Regions from separate parts of the Weissella sp. MSCH1 genome, predicted to be linked through region 2. Evidence: predicted binding sites of a transcription regulator. Region 2 holds the regulator's gene; each other region holds the start of a gene.

The links. Region 2 encodes Rex, which represses fermentation and respiration genes when NADH is low (regulators of the CRP and FNR family bind a similar motif). Its sites were predicted from a motif close to TTGTGAANTANTTCACAA; they were not measured.
Region 1: ACJ28U_RS00505 (YagU family protein) is a predicted target of Rex. The motif match lies at 4,340-4,357, and genes of this name have one in related genera.
Region 3: adhP (alcohol dehydrogenase AdhP) is a predicted target of Rex. The motif match lies at 4,422-4,439, and genes of this name have one in related genera.

The regions. Positions count from the first base shown of each region.
Region 1 is NZ_JBJMBA010000017.1:1,790-8,950, forward strand. It holds gene amaP (alkaline shock response membrane anchor protein AmaP) at 1-463, shown strand, start outside; gene ACJ28U_RS00485 (Asp23/Gls24 family envelope stress response protein) at 695-1,204, shown strand; gene ACJ28U_RS00490 (hypothetical protein) at 1,232-1,366, shown strand; gene ACJ28U_RS00495 (hypothetical protein) at 2,593-2,886, shown strand; gene ACJ28U_RS00500 (hypothetical protein) at 2,943-3,425, shown strand; gene ACJ28U_RS00505 (YagU family protein) at 3,730-4,269, opposite strand; gene ACJ28U_RS00510 (ATP-binding cassette domain-containing protein) at 4,993-5,592, shown strand; gene ACJ28U_RS00515 (hypothetical protein) at 5,585-6,694, shown strand; gene ACJ28U_RS00520 (hypothetical protein) at 6,700-6,963, shown strand.
Region 2 is NZ_JBJMBA010000031.1:24,309-31,469, reverse strand. It holds gene ACJ28U_RS02780 (Gfo/Idh/MocA family protein) at 52-1,044, shown strand; gene ACJ28U_RS02775 (DEAD/DEAH box helicase) at 1,150-2,457, shown strand; gene ACJ28U_RS02770 (redox-sensing transcriptional repressor Rex) at 2,684-3,325, shown strand; gene ACJ28U_RS02765 (hypothetical protein) at 3,522-4,439, shown strand; gene ACJ28U_RS02760 (hypothetical protein) at 4,432-5,313, shown strand; gene ACJ28U_RS02755 (class A sortase) at 5,414-6,139, shown strand; gene ACJ28U_RS02750 (metal-dependent transcriptional regulator) at 6,193-6,849, opposite strand; gene ACJ28U_RS02745 (hypothetical protein) at 7,032-7,161, shown strand, end outside.
Region 3 is NZ_JBJMBA010000030.1:47,350-54,510, forward strand. It holds gene zwf (glucose-6-phosphate dehydrogenase) at 1-89, opposite strand, end outside; gene glpK (glycerol kinase GlpK) at 240-1,754, opposite strand; gene ACJ28U_RS02560 (MFS transporter) at 1,959-3,179, shown strand; gene adhP (alcohol dehydrogenase AdhP) at 3,345-4,391, opposite strand; gene addA (helicase-exonuclease AddAB subunit AddA) at 4,574-7,161, opposite strand, start outside.

The DNA.
Region 1 (7,161 bases), on a different contig from region 2:
AATACTTTCGTTTTTAGATCATATTAATTTACACAGTTCGCTTAGCGAACAAATGTTACTTAGATATAATGAGATATTTATTCTAGGATTAACTAGTGTAATTTTAATTGTTGTAATAGCGTTGCCTCGGCAAAGAAAATCTATTTTGTTAATTAACTCAGGGAAAGGCACACTGTCTTTGGGAAATGAAGGAATCAACAGTTTTATTAAGACACAGTTATCCGGCGAAGGATTAAGTAATATTCAAGTCAGTATCAAAAACACTAAACATATTAAGCGTTTTAACGTTACCGCCGATTCTGAATACAAAAAATCGATTATATCTGATTTACCACGAGTAGAAAAAAACTTAACTGATAGCTTGAGAAGCTTACTATCTGGGGTTGATAAATCACCTATTCGAGTAAATATAAAGGTAAATCAATCTAATAAGCGTAATAATAAAGCATCGCGAGTTATTTAATTTTAGGAGTTTATCGAGTATGGATCGTAAACAGACAGTAGTTTTTTTAAGTAGCTTAATTGGTTTTGTAATTACTATTTTATTAATTCAATTTGGCTTCATAAAAACGATACTAGTAGTTTTTATAACAGGAATATTCGGTTTCTTAGGCCTTTTGTTTGATAATAATCGTATCCAATTAAGTAAATTGTTACATGACATTTTTAATAAATAATGCGGGGGGATAAATTTATGACTACGGAAAATAAGACAGTAACACAGGAGACTGTAGCTCCTAAAGGACAATTGACGTTTGATGACAAAGTAATCCAAAAGATTGTTGGTTATGCAATTGAAAATGTATCAGGATTGCTAGGCGTAGATGGCGGCTTTGTAGCTAATATTAAGAATAAAATCGTTAATAGTGACAATCCAACAGATGGAATTAATGTCGAGGTTGGTAAAGAACAGGTTGCTGTAGATCTCAATATTGTTGTTGAATTTGGTCATAACGCACATGATATTTATAAAGATATTAGTAAAGTTGTATCTCAAAAGATAGAAGAAGCAACTAGTCTTACTCTAGTTGAACTTAATGTTGAAGTAATAGATATTCAAACTAAATCAGAATTCGAGGAATCACAAGTAACTATACAAGATCGTGTAACTGAGGTAGGAAAATCAGTTCAAGATAAGACAACAGACGGATTTGAAAAAATGAAATCGGTTACGTCTACAGATGATGATACGCGTGTACAATAACAATAATTTTAAGAAAGTTGGTTACTCATGATTAATAAGATATTAAAAGTGACAGCTGTTACTTCACTAGTTTTAGTAGGGATAGTTTCAGTAGCAACTGTTCTTACAGCAAAGGAAATTGATAAGGCTGGTGATAAGCTAGCCGATAAACTTTATAATTAAAATAAAAAATGAACGATAATACTGTCGTTCATTTTTTATTTTAATTATAAAGTTTTATTACATAATATTTTCAAAATACGGTGGTAAAAAGTGCAGAATGAAAAAATAAACACTTGCAAGTATTGCTGATGCTGGTTAAAGTTAAGACATCAACTAATCAAATATAAAAGAAAAGGCACTTATCAAGCCTGCAAGCAAGATAAGTGCCAGTGCAAAGAATGCATCACCATTCAAAGCACGTTGTCATTCAAGATGTAAGTACATTATAAGGTACTTACAGAGAATGCGTCAAGAAAAGAACAACTTCTGACGAGAGACAATGTGACTGAATCGGGTCACATTGTCTCTCGTATTTTTTTGCACTCGGTACCCGCCACGTTACGGCGACAGAGTAGAACGCACTCAGGACAAAGAAGCCTACATGGAGAGTAGGACGGCACGTGAAGAACCTTGCTGTATGCTCCACAGACAGCAAAAACAGAGACGTGGAGAAGAGATAGTTAATCGTCCAACACAATGGGTAGCGGTTAGTTTTCCGATCGCGGGTTGCGCCGTGATGAAGAAATATAGCATGCGGAAAAGCTGAACGAGTAATCGTTCGAAGTCAGTAGTCCTAGCGTTATGTCATGGGTTAAACAGTTACCATATGTCAAAAAACGCCCTGAGAAGCTCTCAGAGGCGTTTTTAGGTGTCAGCCATATAAATAGACACAAGTAGATATAAAACAACGTCAAAACATAACCAAAGGTTGTAAGGGGTAGCTTGAACATAATCTACTGTGATAGGAATATCAGTCGTTGCGAGATGCACTCAACGAAACACACCAATTAGCCCCATTAAGGGGATAGTTGGTGGAGTGTCGAGAGAGAGAGCCTTGCAGGCTATCCGCAACGCCTGATTGAGCTATTGTTCAACGTGGTGTTTAATAATTGGGTCTTTAAGGCGTGAGCATGCAAGGGGTCAAGGGGCTTTCCCCTGTGTCTGCCGAAGGCTTATAGGTATCCTGTGTAAAGAATACGCGGGGCACGAATGCAGATGGATTTCACTTATACAAATTTGTCCAGCGGTCGTTGTATAGCGTTACATTGATCCTTGCAGTTATTTATTGCGATAGCCAGTCGTTAAAATTAGGGTATTAACTAGGTGTTAACTTGTTATTATTAAGGTATTACTTTGTTATGATCAAGGCCATATCCGTACTGAACAGCCTGATAAATGGAGGAATTATGAGCGAATATAAAAAGAAATTACACGTTGTTCAACTTGATGCTGACTGGGTTGGACTTGCTGAAAAGGTTCTTGGTAAGCAAGGTATGAGTGTTGAAGAATATCTTGCTGCCGCATTGAAACGTGTGTACGTCTCTGATGAATTCCCCTTCGACCCTGAATTATCATATGATGAAGAAAAGCGGCTATTGGGTGATGAAGAATTTGATTATCAAAATGAACATAGTATTGATCTAACCCAGGAGCAAAAATTAGCAGATTGGTGGGCAGATACTGCCGAAGATTACGAATAACAAACTGTTCAGTTAGGCTTTACACTTTGAACAGTAATAAATGGACAGGTGAACACATGACTGAACACTTATATAAATCTGTAAAAGCACTTGCTGATGAGTTGGGGATATCGCGCACAACTCTCTATAAACGAGCAAAGTTAAATGGTATTGAATTGACTGGTAATTATACTAGTCAACAAATTAAACAGTTAAAAACTGTTCAATCTAAAATGGACACTGAACAGAAAAATGAACACTTTGCTGAACAGAATGAACACAAAGATGAACACTTTTCCCAATCAGAAATTCAAAGATTATCATCTCAATTGACGGTTAAAGATGAACAGATTGCTGAATTGAATCAGCAACTTAAGCAAGCACAGAAATTAGCTGATCAAGCACAACAATTGCAACTTAAAGCGCAGCTGCAATTGGAATCGGAGCAACAAAAAGTGTTGTCATTGGAAACTGAATTACAGCAAGAAGAAGTTGTGTCAGAAACCAGCGCAAACGGCGCCGAGAATAAAAAAGGTTTTTGGCGTCGGATATTTGGATAATTGGGTATTTTACCAGATAAGATATAGCCATCATTTCATTACCACCAGTCAGCGTTTTGCTGACAATGCGCACTTACACACAACATATAAATTTGTTGTGTGTAAGTGCTTAAATTTTGTATCAGAAGTTGCTACCGCAACAACCTAACTAACCGCCCGATAGTTGGTAGAAACAAAAAGCTAGTCACTGTCCAAAAAAACGGACAGTGACTAGCTTTTTGTTGTTGAATAGATAAGCTAAAAAATATTGAAAGACTGTGTGAAACACTTTTATTGTATCGCTAAATCAACAAATAGTTTTAATTTAGATATTTTTTAAATGTCCGTGGTGGTCTTTGGCAATTAAGTAATATACTGTTGCTGCAATAGACCATGCCCAGACGATGTGTCCCCAAAATTCTGAGAAGTGTTCAGCGAAAGGTTGATTCCATGGTGCTGGTATTGTACCAAATGCCGGCATTAAAATAATGTGCCAAATAATCCACAATGCAACACCGTATAGCGTTCCTTGCCATAGTCCAATGGTAGGCCAATATTGTGAGATAAAGACAAAAAGAATTGAAAATACAATTGCAAATGAAAAATGTAGAATAAGTGTAAACCAGAATACCTTTTGATCTTGAGAGTAATAAACAAAGGACTCAACAAGTTTTTTGGGTACACCCAACTGCATGGCCATATGTTGGGGAGGGTTAATTAAATTACGAGCAATGGTTCGTGGTGGGAACAAATTCTCCCAACCAATTTTTACCATGCCGGATATCATTCCAGCAATCAGACCATACCAAATACTTTTAATCGAAATTTCTTTAATATTCGCCTTTGGGGTAGTTAAATGAAACATAATTATTTATCCATCCTATCTGTAAATTGTATCTATATAATTAATCGATACGAACATATTATAGCAACGATTGTTGATGTAATAACAATTATTAGCTGTCAGGGTTAGGATTTACATAGCAACCGATAGTTAATTTAATTAGGCTTTTTCAGTCAGAATATTGACAAATTATACGTTGATTACGGAAGTAATCGCTTGTTTTTTGATAGAAAAAAATCCAGTCACCATCCAAAAAACGGACAGCGACTGGATTTTTTTGTACATGTACTTAAAATTTGATGTTTAAAAGTATACTATATGTTCGTCTAAGTGGCTAATTAAGCTGGTTATTTTTGAATTGGTCTAAATTGTGAAAAAGGACCGATCGGGGTGTTTGTGAAACGCCCCGATCGGTTCTTTTTAAGTTTGTGAAGTTAACGAGGTGAGCAATCAGCCGTCAGGCCTTGGTAAGGCTGGGACTTGGGATAATCGATGTTATGTCACCTTGCTTTGGTATAGGTCTAATATGATTGTTGATTTTACTTATATTAAAAATTTGTGTTTGCTCTTATGCTAGATTTACGGACATATTTTCTTCTGCTCTGTAAACTAATAGCATAGGCGCACCTGTAATAGTTATATATTTCCATCATCAATAACTAGTGAAAGTAAATTTTTTGGTAATACGAATAATGTGAGATATAATTACATATTACTATTATTTTATATTTTTGGGGGAGTTTCATGCTCATTTTGGATAAACTGCATGTTCAGTTTGGCGGATACATTGTTTTAAACAATGTATCCATGTCGTTTTCTAACAATAAATTTTACTTAGTTATGGCTCGTAATGGATCTGGAAAAAGCACGTTATTAAATGCCATATCAGGGTTAATTCCTTATTCGGGAAATATTAAGTATGACTATAAATCTAGCGAGACGTTTTATTTGCCGAATGATTTTATTTTCGATGCCAACATGTCAGGATATGATTATCTGACCTTATATAAGCAGTTTTGGAGCAGTAATATTGACATTAATGACACCGTGAAATTATTAAAGCTAGATTCATTTGTACACAAAAAAATAAATTCATATTCTTTAGGCATGAAACAAATGTTTGTGTTAGCACTGTATGTGATATCAGATACCAAAGTTTGGCTAATGGATGAATTGAACAATGGACTAGATGATGCTAATTCAGAAATTTTGAAAAAAATATTAAAATCTGCCAAAAATGAGGGGAAAATGATTATTTTTGTGACGCATCAGCCGCAAGAATTAGTTGATTTAGCAAATACTACGATTTCTTTAAATGATGGAAGGTTAATTTATAATGATTAAATTCACAATTTTTAACATTAAGGCTATTGTTCGAAAAAAATTATTTATTATTCCAATGATTCTGATTTTTGCTAGTGTCATCGGTATATATGCCGGCAATAATCGAGCAGCAAATAATTCAAATTTAGCTAAATTTGCCGAATCGGATTACACATATAATCAAAAACAGGTAAAAATGGACTCTAAATTCGTAGACGATTTCATCTCTGCAAGGATGAGCCATGAGAAGACAACGATAGATGCCTTCAATAATAAAGATTGGGCTAAAGCCGCTAAGAATAGTCTTTTCACAACGAATCAAGATATTGCATCACTAGAAAAAGCTGGTGGACGTGATGATCAAATAGCAGATTTTAAATCTCAAAAAGCAGTTTTAGAATACGTTGAAAAGCATAACGTATATCCAGAAATACCCGCCTTCGGTATAACTGGTTTTAATTTTCTATTTGATTCATTAACCATATATTTTCCTTGGTTTTGGTTTGCTGTAATTATTTTTGTTATTATTCCCATATTTACTTGGAAATTTCAAAACGGTAAAAATATGGATAATCTCATTCCAAAAAACAATATAGCCCTGGACTTTGACAGATTGCTGACTGCCGGAATTGTAGTGGTCTCAAGCTATTTTTTCCTGATATTATTTGCTTTCGGACTAGCTTCGCTATTCCATGGTATAGGAGATCCTAACTTCCCTATTATTATTCAAAATGAGACTTTGGGTGCTACTCAGCCAATCGGGCATATGCTGATCAAAACAGTCATTTTACAAACGTTATCCTTATTGGCTGCAATTGTTCTAGGACAATTTATAAGTAACCTTACCAAATCTGAGATGTTGGCTGCATTTTTGACTGTTGGAGTATTATTACTTCAAATTATCGCACCTTTTATCTTTTCGTTTATGAATAGTTTTATTCAGCTTATTCCTGGCGTCTATGTAAATGCTCCTAAAATACTAAATGGCTCTTTAATCCAAGTTACTAAAAATACTAACTTAACGTTCTCTAATGGTGTTATAATACTTTTGTTTGCGATTATTGTAGTAATACTTATGAACATTTCATATCATCGCATAACAGTTATTAAGGCAAAGGGGTAATGATTATGCCAAAGGGATTTAGGACAGCTGCAGCCGTTGGGTTGGCTGCATTGAGTATTGGAGTAGCGTCAACTGTGGCAGTTGAGTCAGTATCAGCACGTAGTGTACCAAGTTATCAACAATATGATATCAACGCATTTACGAGTAAAAAAACATACTATGCATGGCACTACACAACTTATTATGGTGGAACAGCCCACTATTATAACACTTGGGTAAGCTCTGGTTGGAACTATGACCGTTTCGAATCTGGGTACAACTATTATTAAAGTGAATTAATCCTTTAAAATTAAAAAAGCAACGTTAGCTAAATTTCGTAGAATAATAGCTAACGTTGCTTTTTTCTGTACATGGCTCTGATGTCAAGATTCCGGACTTCTTTTTCGAGCCCGATAGGGATCGTACCCTGAAAATTTTTCAAAATGGCCTGATTTCGTACAGATTTTGGGGCATTTTTTAATGTTGGC
Region 2 (7,161 bases):
ATTATTGAAAGCGCTTTAAAGTGGGATATTAGATTAACTAAGGAGTGAATGATGACGTTAAAGTTAGGGATTATTGGCACAAATTGGATTACGAAGATGTTGGTGGAAGCGGCGCATGAATCGCAAGCGTACCAACTAACAGCGGTTTACTCACGACGCACCGAATCTGGTGAGGCGTTTGCCAAAGATTTTGGTGAAGTTGCGGTATATACAGATTTGGCTACCTTTTATGAGAGTGGCATTGAAGTCGTTTATATTGCATCACCAAACAGCTTGCATTATGAGCAAACGCTGCAGGCGATTGCGCATGACCTCCATGTGATTGTTGAAAAGTCGGCCTTTTCAAATACTAAGGAATATGAAGCAGTTTACTCGGCTTTGCGTGAGCACCCAAATGTCCGCTTATTTGAGGCTGCTCGTCACGTACATCAGGCTAATTTTAAAGCGATTGAAGCGAAAGTTGCAGAGATGACGCATATTTCTGGGGCAACGTTAGTGTATGAAAAGTATTCATCACGCTTTGATGATTATTTGGCAGGTAAGGAGCCGAATGTCTTAACTCGTGAGTTTAGTGCTGGTGCTTTGACTGATTTAGGCGTTTATCCATTATATGCCGCGATTAAGCTATTTGGGATGCCACAAGAAAGTCACTATTTCGCAACGCCATTGCGTAATGGGGCAGACGGTCGCGGGATTGCCGTTTTGCGCTATGCTGACTTTGATGTGACTATTCAATTTGGTAAGGGAGCCAACAGTTATTTGCATTCAGAAATTTTGGGGATGCGTGACACGATTGTGATTGATTCAATCGCTGAATTGGGTGAAGTCGTTTATAAAGATGGCGCTGGTAACGACACTGAAATTAGCACACCAGCACCAGAAAATCCAATGGTGCCAGAGATGCAAGTGTTCGCAGCGATTATTAATGACCCAATTGGTCAAGACGCGACATATCGCGAATTGCTGACGTTGAGTCAACGCGTGAATATTGTGTTAACTAATTTGCGTCAAGATGCCGGTATTGTTTTCCCAGCAGATAAGTAATTGTTAAAAGCACGCTTCATAATCTGTTCGCGAACAGTTATGAAGCGTGCTTTTCTGTTACAATGAAAGGAACGAAAAGTAAACGAAATGACATGAGGAAAAAGAATGGATACTCGTTTTGAAGAACGTTTGGCATCAGTAGGCTTTACAACCCTAACGCCAATCCAAGAAGCCGTGGCTGAACCACTGGTAAATGGTGAATCAATCGATGCGCTGGCTCCAACAGGAACTGGTAAGACATTGGCCTTTACATGGCCCTTGTTGCCGACTTTAGTGCCAGGGGATGGTGAGCAACTCCTTATTTTGGCACCATCACAAGAGTTGGCCATGCAAACGACACGGGTGGTCCGTGAGTGGGCGACGCTATTAGACTTGAAGGTGTTGGCCTTAACAGGTGGGGCCAATGTTAAGCGTCAATTGGATGCATTGAAGAAGCACCCTGAAGTGATTGTTGGGACGCCTGGGCGTGTGGCTGAGCTCGTTGATAATGGTAAGTTAAAGTTGCGTCGTTTGCGCACATTGCTATTGGACGAAGCGGATGAACTCTTAACCGAAGATACAGCTAAGCAAATTGATGCCGTTTGGGATACCGTCGATGATCAAGACGTGCAGGTGGCGTTATTTGGTGCCACAGAAGTCGATCAAACAATCGCGGCTGGGTTATTCGACCGTGAATTTAACCGCATTGACCAACGTAATGTGCCAATCCCAACCGCAATTGCCCATGAGTTCTGGCCAACAGCCCGTGAGCAACGCAATAAGCGGTTGCGCCAGTTAGCTGCCCGCAAGAATTTCCAAGCCATCGTGTTCTTTAACACGACGAAGCAATTGAAGATTACGGCTAGTTTCCTAGCCCACGAGCACGTCGCCATGGCAACGCTAGTTCGTGGTGATTCTAGTTCAACGCGTGCAAAGTCATTGGAAAACTTCCGCAAGGGGACAGCAAAATTCCTACTGACGACTGATGTGGCAGCCCGCGGTTTGGATATTCCCGATTTGCCTGCAATTATTAACTTTGATTTGCCACGCACTGGTGAGACGTATACGCACCGTGCTGGCCGTACTGGTCGCATGGGTAAGCATGGTTTGGTCATTTCGTTTGGAAATGACCACGATTTACGTGATTTGCGTCGTTTGGTTGCTGTTGACATCCAACTTGTAACGGGAGTTGAACAAGCGGCTAAACCTAAGTCATTTTCTGGCTCAACTGGCGCACCAACACCCGCGCCGGCAGCAGTGGCTGGTCAACAACCAACCTTAGTAAAACCAAAGCAGCCAGCAAAGCCCCGCCTAGGTAAGAAAGCGCCTAAGAAGCAAGCCACTGAGGAAGTTGTGTCACGAACGGACCGCTTTGCAAAGGAGAAAAAGGCGAAGCGTAAGCACAGCAAAAACAAGGGTAAGCCAAAGCATTAATGAAAAAATTATTGGCTAAAAATCCGTCTGAAAAACGGCGATATTTAGGCATTAGGACCACTTTTTCGGACGAGTGGTCCTTTTCTTTTGTGAAAAACAATTGTTATTTAGTTCACATAAAGGTGGTTATATGTTACTATTAATAAGGATAGAGAGTTCACAAGTGAGAATTTATTTGTGAAATAACTTAGAGATAAAAAAATAAAGAATAATGAGGACGGCTGACATGGCAGAACATGACATCCCACGCGCAACCGCAAAGCGATTGCCAATTTATTACCGTTATTTGAAGCTTTTGCTGGATGCGGGCACAACACGTGTTTCATCAAATGAGCTTTCTGATGCAGTAAAATTTGACGCAGCGACAATTCGTCGTGATTTTTCATATTTCGGTGCTTTGGGAAAGCGCGGATACGGATATGACGTTAAGGCGTTGATGACTTTCTTTGGTGAAATTTTGAATCAAGATACTTTGGCTTCAGTTGCCCTAGTTGGAGTTGGAAATCTTGGTCAAGCCTTGTTGAACTTTAACTTCCACCAAAGTTCTAATGCGCGAATTTCGGCAGCCTTTGATATCAACGAAGATATCGTGAACACGATTCAAGCTGGTGTGCCAGTTTACAGTCTTGATGATTTGGAAAAGCAGATTTCAGATCAACGGATTGATGTGGCTATTTTGACGGTTCCAGCGCCAGTTGCCCAAGATTTGGCTAACCGTTTGGCAAAGGCTGGGGTGCACGGAATTTTGAATTTCACACCACTACGTTTGGACGTCCCAAATGACGTCCGCGTGCAAAACGTTGACTTGACGAACGAGTTACAAACATTGCTTTACTTCATCAACAATTTTGGTGGGGCTGAAGCTTAAATCATACGTGAAACACTTTGTTTACCGCTACGTACTGGTAAACAAAGTGTTTTTTGCTAATAACGGGAAACCGGTTCAGAATGAGGGTGATAATTTCATAAAAAGTGTCCTATGATTGGGACATGGGCGACCTGTTTAATCACAAAAATGTTTGATACACTGCTAGTAATGACTATAAAAAAGAAGTAGTGGCGTAATGAATAAGCATAGTGAACGTCTGTTAGAGGCGATGCGGCATATGAAGCAGAACCGCCGGATACATACGAAAGACATTGATCAACACGTGATGAGTAAGTCGGCCTATTATCGGGTGATGAAAGGGGAGACTCCGCTGAATTTACAATTAGCAATTCGGCTAATTCGGTTTATGGGTGGCCGTCCCGTTAATTTAATTGCCTACGCTGAAGATGGCGAATTATCGGCCTATGGTCGTTTTTTGATGAAATTTGGGCGCGCCATGCGGATGGGCGATTTCACACTTGCTAAACAAATCATTACCGATTTAGAGGCGCAAGTTGAGGAGTTTCAGCTGTTGGCTGACCGGGAAGTGTTGCTGATTGCCGAATATGCGTTAGCACTGGTGTTTGACGATGAGGAACAAAAAGCCCTGTTGAAACAGGAAATGCGCCGGTTAGTGGCCAAAACAGACCTATGGACAGCGATAGAAGTCACCTTATACTTCATCTCATTGTCACCAGATGCACCAATTGAATCAGTGCTCGCCGAGTTTCAAAAATACGTCATTGATAAACAGCAATTTCGCGAGCGTTTTCCCGCTGTAGAAGTGACAACGATTTGGTCTGATAATATCTTGATAATGGCTGAGACGGTGCTGACTCGGAAAAACTACGATGACTATGTAAAATTTGTGGGGTTTATTAATGAGCTATCCCCCGCCGAATACGTTTTAGAGCATGCCCCATACCGACGGGCCTTGGCTGATATCGAGCAGGCGTGGCGTGAACATAATCCGCAAATTTTGTTAGATGCCGAGCAAAAAATTAGTCGGTTTATGAAGGCAATTCATGACAATCCTGATCAAGCGGGGGAAGTGACGCAAACGTTTGTTATTTTGTTCCGAATTGCCTGGGGGGTTATAGAGACAGATGACTGATCATGTAGGTCAAGTAATTAACGATATCCGCAAAGCCAAGAACATCCCGTTGACACAATTGTTAACGTACTCTGGTTTGAACCGGGCGACGTACTATCGCTTTGTTAAAGGGGATGCGGATATTGAAATAACGGATTTTTATCATTTAGTCTATGGATTAGGACTGACTGAAACAGAATTGGCGGAATTGATTATTCCAGAAGATACAACGTTCAGATTGTTAGCTGAACGCATTAAACAATTGTCTGTTACAGACCATGCAGGTGGCGCAGCTATTCAGGCTGAAATTCAACGATTGCAAGAGCAGACCGGATACCGCCACTATGGTTGGTTAACTTGGATGCTTTATTTCCGACAAAACACAGATCGTGATGATGAAAAGCAACGTCAGGCAATTGTGGTATTCAAAGAGTTATTGGCGTTACCTTTTTGGACACGCTATGAGTTGGAATTAACCCGATGTGCGCTGCCGTATTTGTCACCTGAAATTACCGTGCCTGTACTTGAAAAAATCGTTAAAATGAATGTGCGTAGTCGTTTTTTCTCAACCAGACACCATGAATTAAAGATTAATGTTTTAATCTTTAATCTGTTACAGCAAGTTGCGAGTGGTCACGATGCACGCCTGTTTGTTAGCGCCTTACGATCGATTGTGCAGCGGTTCACCTTTGCGACAAATTATTCGGCATTGATTTATATTAAGTTTATCCAGCTGTTGTTAGCCCGCTATGATGGTGAATGTGTTGAGACGGCGTATACAACCGCGGTGGCCGAATTATTGGCGGATATAGACTATTTTTACACAGACAATGAAATCAAGGCGTTCAAGTCGCAGTTTGCATGGTTCGAAAAAATGACCTTTGCAGAGGATTGAGGGCGCAACGTTTGTCAATTGTCTTATGAATTTGGACACGTCTGCGTCTTATTTTGATGATTTCAAATGGGTATAATGGGAAAAGAAAGGCGGGGGGATAATGACAGAAAAAAAGAAACGGCGCGTGGGGGCCTGGCTGCGAGCGGTCATATTTATTGTGCTGCTACTTATTTCTTTACTGTTGATTTTTCATAATCAGATTGCGAATGTCGTATTAAAGACGTACGAGCCAGAGGTGACAAAGACGTCGATTAAGAAAGGGGCAGCTGAGAAGAAAACGGCCAACTATGATTGGCAAAAGGTGGGGTCGTTAACAGCCCAACAAGTATTGGCGGCTCGAGTAAATGCTGGAAAGATTAATTTTATTGGCTTTGTCGCGATCCCTGAGATTGGTCTATCGGTGCCGATTTCAAATGGCACAACTGATTTAAATCTATCATTGGGGGCTGGAACGATGTTTCCAGATCAAACCATGGGTGAAGGTAACTATGCACTTGCCAGTCACTTCATTCAAGGCGACTCTGGCCGAGATGTTTTGTTTTCACCAATTTACTACAAAGGTGCAGTTGGTCAGAAAATTTATTTAACGGATATGAATCATGTTTACGAGTATCGGACAGTTGACTTTAAAGTTATTAAACCAACTGATGTCGATTGGGTGTATCCAGTAGCTGGTAAGAAGTTGGTGACGTTGATTACATGTGATTATACGGCTGAACGCGGGCGTGTGATGATGCGTGGTGAACTTCAACGGACCACAACTTGGGATAAGACGCCTAAGTCAATTCAAACAGCATTTACAGCAGATAATCGTTGGATTAAGTAAGTTAAACAGAAAAAAGCGGATGAGAGTTATTAGTCTCATCCGCTTTTTTTCTGTTAATCGTTAATAAAAATAAAGTCGGCAGCGTGTTGGGTGACTTGCACATCACGTGAACCGTCAGACAGTACAAGTGGGCCATCGAATGGCAGACGTTCCTTAATTGTCCAAGTTGTCCCTAGTTCAAGGCCAACTGTTTCGACATATTGTAGTAATTCCAAATCTTCAGTAAAACTGTTTAAAGTAACCGTTTCTGAATCCTTGGCCTCACGTAAAGTGCGCAACTTCTCTTGTTCATAATTAAAGTTGACGTCAGGAATTAGTAGGCCATGAGGGCTGTACTTTGGGAAATCTAAGAAACGTTCAAGGGCGTCAACAAATTCAACATCAGCATCGTGATCCAAATTGTCAGCGTTAAAGTGGGCTTCTGAAATCGACAAACCTAACTTTGTCGCACCGAAAGTCTCAATCAAACGGTGTGATCGAATCAAGCGTAACGCTGTTTGTCGACCAGGTTCGGTAAGTGTTACCCCGTAGTAAGGCACAACGTCAACTTCGCCAGCTTCTTGTAACTTTGCCAGCATGTTTGATACTGAAGAAGGCGTTACATTCAAGTGTTCAGCGATTTGGTTATTTGAAATCTTAGTTGTTTCATCCCCGCTGCTGAGCTCCAAAATAGTTTGGAGATACTGGGTTTTTGAAATTGATTCGCTCATAATAGCAGTCCTTTTTTGTTTGAAATGTTTCGTGTGTTCATTATAACACGCGGGGTTTGATAATAGGGTTAACTGGTTGACTAAAATATTTTTAATCGCCTTTAAAATAAAATTACATGTTATAATTAATTGTCAATTAAATCACTCTGACGTCCGTCAGATAACACGTTTTGGAGGCTCAAATGCGAGGAAACGAGATTCGCCAAGGAAACAAGTTAGTGGGTATGCAAAAGTTGCATACGCTAATGCAAAGCACCCGGGAAATGCCGGTGCAGACGGCAAAGCTGCTGCAAGGAGCGGTTGAGGCAACGA
Region 3 (7,161 bases), on a different contig from region 2:
AAGTTGTATGTTGATGGGTACAACTTACGCTTAGCCAAATCTCCAGTTCCACCGAAGAATGTCAACAATGTTGTAATTTCTGCAGGCACGATGAATGCTCCTTTACTCTCAAAAAATCAGTTTCATTTCGTATTTCATAATACCAGCATCTCACTACCGGTACCTTTTACAAACATTATAAACTTTTTTACACAAATATGCTACAAAAATGTAAAACGCTTACATTGTAATTTTTCTGATTATTCGGACTCAGATGAAAAGAATTGCGTTGCCCTGACTGCATTTCGCCAGCCAGTTAACAACGTTGCCCGACGTTCTGCCGTCAAACTTGCTGTAAATTGACGTCCTTGTGGCACGTACTGTTCTAAGTCTGACAAATCTTGCCAATAACCAACTGTTAGGCCGGCTAAGAATGCGGCGCCAAGTGGTGTCGTATCTTCATCAATTGCCCGTTCTACTTGAATATCAGCCACATCCGCCTGGAATTGCATCAAGTATGGATTACGCGAAACCGTGCCATCAGCCTTCATTTTAATGACATCATATTTCGACTCAGCTTTCATAATCGCCAAAATGTCCGCCGTCTGATACGCAATGGATTGCAACGTTGCTTTGATAAAATCATTTTTACCCGTGCCTCGCGTCATACCGAAGACTGCCCCACGTACTTGGGGATCCCAGTACGGTGCCCCTAACCCGTTAAAGGCCGGGACAACATATACTTCATCAGCGTTTTCTGATGCTTCTGCCGCTTGCCAGGCATCCAACTGCGTCTCAATCAACCCTAATCGGTCATGAAGCCATTGCACAGCCGAACCAGCTGAGAAAATTGACCCTTCCAACGCATAGGTGGGACGATCCCCCACTTGATAGGCAATGGTTGTGACCAATTGATTGTCGGACATCACCGGTTCATACCCAGTATTCATCAATAAAAAGGCACCTGCGCCATAAGTATTCTTAATCGTGCCAGGCTCTAGCGCCAATTGACCAACTAATGAGGCATTTTGGTCCCCGATTACACTGGCAATCGGCACCCGACCACCGAAAAATTGCATCGGATTCGTGTGCGCAATCACATCGCTACTCGTGTGAACCTGTGGCAACATGGCTGCTGGAATATTGAACAGCGCTAACAATTCAGCATCCCACGCTTGCGTATGAATGTTATATAGCATTGTTCGAGCTGCATTGGACGCATCAGTTGCATGAACTTCCCCGTCCGTAAGCTGCCACACCAACCAAGTATCAACTGTTCCAAAAACTAGGTCGCCAGCTTCAGCTTGCGCCTGGGCACCCGGAACATGATCCAATATCCAACGAATTTTGGTTGCTGAGAAGTACGCACTAACCGGCAGGCCTGTCTTGGCACGGATTAACTCATCGTGACCAGCATTGTGCCACGCATCTGCAATGCTCTGCGACTGTGTTGATGACCAACCAATCGCGTTATAAATCGGTTGGCCGGTGTGGCGGTTCCAAATTAATGTCGTCTCGCGCTGATTGGCAATGCCGATTGCTTTAATTTCATCCCCACGAATACCCGCATTAATTAGTGCATCCGCAATCGCAGTTTGTGCCGTCCGCCAAATATCAAGCGGACGTTGTTCCAACCACCCCGTATGCGGGACGATCGATGTCATCGGAATTGCAGTTGACGTCACGCGTCGTGCATTATGATTAAAAATCACTGCACGTGTCCCCGTTGTTCCCTGATCAATTGCCAAAATATATTCTGGTCGTGTAATAGCCATAATGCGTTCCCCGATTTATTTCGTTTAAAATTTTTTCACTCCCTATTAGTATATCAAGATGTGAGAATGTGCTACACTTTTCTGCATAGAATAAACGGACAGGCACGGTTGCAGTACCGTGCGCGACGTTATATATAGTGGTTACCTACTATGGAATAACGTTAATTACAATTAGTTGTGTCAGCTGACACAATGGAGGATTTTATGGCAATCCAGTCATCACAACAAGATGGCGAAGCGCTCAAACCGCAACACGTTGAGATTAAAGCGCCAATACTCTATATCACCACATTATTCCAATCAACCGGTGCCTCACTCATTTGGCCCATCGCAACATTGTACATGCACAATGTCTTACATGAGACCATGACCATGGCTGGCATGGTCGTGATGGGACTCTCGATTATGATGATGATTGGTAGTTGGGTTGGTGGTCATCTATTTGATCGTTGGAGCCCTTACAAATCAATCTTAGGTGCTGTCGCCTTAGCAACGGCTATGTTGGCGGCCCTGACTTTTTGGCATTCCTGGCCAGTCTTTGCAATTTTCATGCTAATTCTAGGGTTTGCAGATGGAATTATCTACACGCTCTTAAATTCATATGCGGCCACGATTCAGTCGATTGATTCCCGTAAGGTTTTCAATTTGCAATATCTGTTCATGAACGTCGGTGTCGTCGTCGGAACCGCTATTGTCGGTTTTCTATTCAATCACGGCGTACAATTCGTTTTCGGTGGCGCAACAATCATGTATCTTATTTTCTCAATCATGGTTTTCCGCTACTTCAACGTAAAGGGACTCGCCGCCCAAGCGACTAAAGACGCCGCTAAGGCTGCCAAGAGCAATTTCAGGACGCCTGTGCTGATTTATGCCTTGCTCGGTTTGGCCTTCTCCCTTTATATGGGTTATATTCTATGGGAAACCGTCGTTGCAACGCACATGACTGATTTGGGGATGACAACCCAAGATTACTCATTCCTATGGACGATTAACGGTATCGTGATTATCGTCGGGCAAGGTCTGCTAGACCGCATCATCGAAAAGCTGCCATTCCGACTCACTGTCTTAGGCGGAACCGCCTTGTTCGCGGTATCATTCCTATTCCTAATGAACGCGAAGACCTATCCAATGTTCATCTTCACCTTCATGATTTTGACGATTGGTGAAATGTTTGCTAGCCCACAAATGCCCGCTTGGATCGATCACATCAGTGACCCCAACGCCAAAGGTCGGGCGCAAGGCTTCATGACGATGGCCATCTCACTTGGTCGTGCGGTTGGCCCACTATACGGTGGCTTAATGATTGATGGCGGCTCATACAAAGCCTTGTTTGCCTCAATGTTTGGCATCATGATGCTCTTCGTAGTCGTCACCTTTATTCTCGACCGCGCCTCAAGACGTCGCCAACGTCGCCTGGCTAATTAATTGATAACACAAAACAACCCCTGCAGCGTATCCGCTGTCAGGGGTTGTTTTTTATCGTCATCGGAAGATTCGTTATTTTAGGAGTTGTTAATTGCGCGATGACCTTTTGAATGTTCCCTCTCACGTGGAACCCATTATTCAGATCACATCACACAATTTAACTTTTTAGAGACTCTTGAAATCAAAGACCATGCGACCAGTAATCTTGTTGTTGTGCATCGCATCAATCACATCATTAATATCACGGATATCAGCCCGCGTCACGATTGGCTTAACCTTACCTTCTGCACCAAATTGGAAGGCTTCCTTCAAGTCTTCACGTGTTCCAACAAGTGAGCCCTTCACTTCAATACCATCCAAGACCGTCTTCACAACATTCAACTGCATGTCACCCTTTGGCAATGCCACGGCAACCAACTTACCCATTGGTCGCAATGACGCAATTGATTGATCAAACGCTTGTGTGTTAACAGCCGTTACCTGTGCGTTGTGTACCCCGCCAACCTTTTCTTGGATAATAGCAGGCACGTCTTCTGTCTTACGGTTGATGAGCAATTCGGCTCCCATTTGACGAGCTGCTTCCAACTTGTCTGGGTTACCATCGACTGCTACCACGTGGGCACCAAACACATTGTGCGCGTACTGGATGGCCAAGTTACCCAAACCACCGGCCCCAACTACCGAGACCCATTGACCTGGCTTTGTTTCGCCGACCTTAAGCGACTTATACATTGTCACACCGGCACATGTAATTGATGATGCTTCCATCGGATCAAGACCTTCTGGCACCTTAACCGCATATTTAGCGTTGACGACTACTTGTTGCGCCATCGCCCCATCAACTGAGAAACCAGCATTACGCACCTTACGGCAGAACGTTTCATTTCCCGTGTTGCAGTACTCACAGTTTCCACAAGCATCATAGAACCAAGCAATTGAAACGCGATCACCTAACTTCAAGTAATCCGATGCGCCTTCACCAAGCTTCGTCACGATTCCAACTCCTTCGTGCCCAATAACACGACGGAATTCGCGTGGATTAATCTCATTCGGATTACCGAAATCACCATTGGCGACGTGCAAATCAGTGTGGCAAAGACCACTGTATTCTACATCAACCAGCGCCTCACCAAATCCCAAGGCGCGGGGTTGCCAATCATCAATCAAGTCTACAAATCCATCTGGCGTTTCACGAACAACTGCTGCTTTCATGTCTAATCTCCTCGTGTTAACAATGACTATTTGTTCTTTTCTTCACAAACATTATTATAAACGAGTTGTTTTCTTTTGCAAGCGCTTTCTTGGAATCTAATCAAGAATTTTTTGTGTGTTTTTATAAATCGGAACCTGAAAAAAGCGCCCTCCCAAATGGCGGACGCTTCACTTCTTTTAAGTTAGTCTAATGCGATGATTTTCTCTGCACTAAAGGCATAAATAAACCGACGTGGCATCGGCTTTCCCATCGCTATTAGCGCCTGTGCATAAACGTTCAATTGACCTGAATAACGTTGCGTGAGTGTTTCAGTCGCTGTTTCAGGTGTTACCCGATCAGTCTTATAATCAAACAACCACACCTCATTATCAACTTGGAAATAACCATCAATAATACCGTGAATCAAAACTTTTTCTGATCCCTGGAAGTCTTTGTACAGACGATCTGCATCCAGCAAAAGCGAGAACTGCACTTCACGTTGCAAAGAGTCAGCATGCGCCACCATTTGCTTGCCCAAAGGCGAATTCGTGAAGAAACGTTCAATCTTAGACAACGAAATCAGATGGGCCACCTTAACTTCGATTAACTCTTGGTCAACCAAATCGGCCACCAGCGCGCGCAAGTCAGCCTGAGTCGGTGCTCCTGTCGATAGATCAACGCGTTGCATAACTAAGTGCGTTGCAGTTCCAATCGCAGCTGATGAAATACGCGTTTCTGCTTCTTGCATAAAGGTTGGCTCCGGTAATGTTTCATCCGTAAAACGCAATCCTGCAAATTCATCTGCTTGGATACGCCCATCGACTAAGCCGCGACCAGCTGCCAAATCTGGATCTTCAAATAAGCGTTTAATTTCTGAAACTGACTGGTACGCCGTGGCGCGGGTCGCCTCATCAAATTGATAATCAAATTGCAATACCGAACGCCAATCATTGATGATGCCGTCCTGCGTGGCACCGGTCTTTTCTGATGTCGACTCAGACATTGGCATCGCTTGATAGGCATCAACTAGTGCGCGTAAATCAGCCCCATTCACGATTTCTAAGCCAAAGTTAAACGGTTGCTTTGGTGCTTTCGTCCGAATTTCACCGAAATCAACAACATCCTTATCATCGTAAGCTGTCAGCACGTTAGCCAATTCTGGTGCCTTTGGATGGCGCATCAAGGCCATCCCCATCAAATCCATGAACGACTTTCCTTCAAGGCGGGCCCACTCTGGCAACATCCACTCCGTGCCCGCTTCAGCTAACGACCACTTATCCCATAGGGCTTTCACACTGTCATACGCCCCCACCATAAACAAGTGTTGTTCAGCACGCGTTAGCGCAACATAGAGCACCCGTAATTGTTCGGCGAAAGCGCCACGAACGCGCGCTTGTTTAACGAATTCGCGTTGTGGCGTCGGTAGCTTGAGGTGGTGATCCAAATCAATGTAATCCATCCCGGCCCCAGCTTCAGCATCAAGCAGAATGTCACCCATTGTTTCGCGCTGACTAATCATGCGACGGGTACTATTCAGGACAAACACAATCGGAAACTCCAGCCCCTTCGAGTGGTGAATCGTCATCAATGAGACACTGTCGCTCGCCACGTTTGCATCCGCTTCACCGAGGTCTTTGTCCTGACTTTGTAGCTGCGTCACATAATTAATAAATTGATACAAGCCGACGAAGCTACTCTTTTGGTAAGCGGCAGCCCGTTCATACAATGCATGCAGATTAGCTTGACGCTGCGGACCAGATGGTAACCCACCGACATAATCCAGCCACCCCGTTGTGTTATAAATCTGCCATAGCAAATCCACAATTTGGTTTTGGACAGCCAACGTCCGGAAGCTCTCCAAATCCGCTAGGAAACGTTGCACCGCCGCAATCGTCTCATTAACCTGGGTCTCAGAAACGCCGGCAACGGCAATTGTCAACGCATTATTTGCTAACGCTTGCACCGCTGTATAGAAATCTTCCGTCATCGCTTGCGTTCGAATTAACGCTAAGCCGTTTTCATCAATGTTATATAGTGGTGAACGCAATACTGCTGCCAACGGTATATCTTGGTGTGGGTTATCAATCACCTGCAACAAGCTCATCATGACTGAAATTTCAGTCGTTTGGAAATAACTCTCTGCCCCATTAACGACGATGGGAATGTCCATTTCACGGAACACATCCAAGACATCCAAATTTTGATTCTTAGTTGGCACCAAAACCGTCATATCACTATACGTCACCGGTCGCTTTTCGCCGGCTTTACGATCAAATATTTCAAACTTGGTGTCGATTAACTCCCTAATTTTCAACGCCATCATCCGAATTTGACCCGTTGCTTTCGTAAAGCCATACTCATTGGCAACCTCCGGACCGTCATCAGCATCGTCTGTTGTTGTCCCATCATCTAGGTACACCATCATTTCCGCTTCTTTGGGCAAGTCAGCTGGATAATAATCGGCCCCGGCGACCAATTCTGCTTCGCCAGTGTATTCAACATCACCCAACCCGTCGCTCATGATTTGCGCAAAAATAAAGTTGATGAAATTCGTGACGTTTGGTTGTGAGCGGAAGTTTTCCTGCAGTGTAATCAACGTATTGCCCGGCGTTTGTGGGTACGTCGCGAGTTTATGACCAAACAAAGTTGGATCCGCCTGACGGAATTTATAAATCGACTGTTTAATATCACCCACTTGGAACGTATTATCACCGCTCGCAATAAAACTTAAAATCGCTTCTTGCAGCTGATTCGTATCTTGATACTCATCAACCATCACTTCGTTATAAC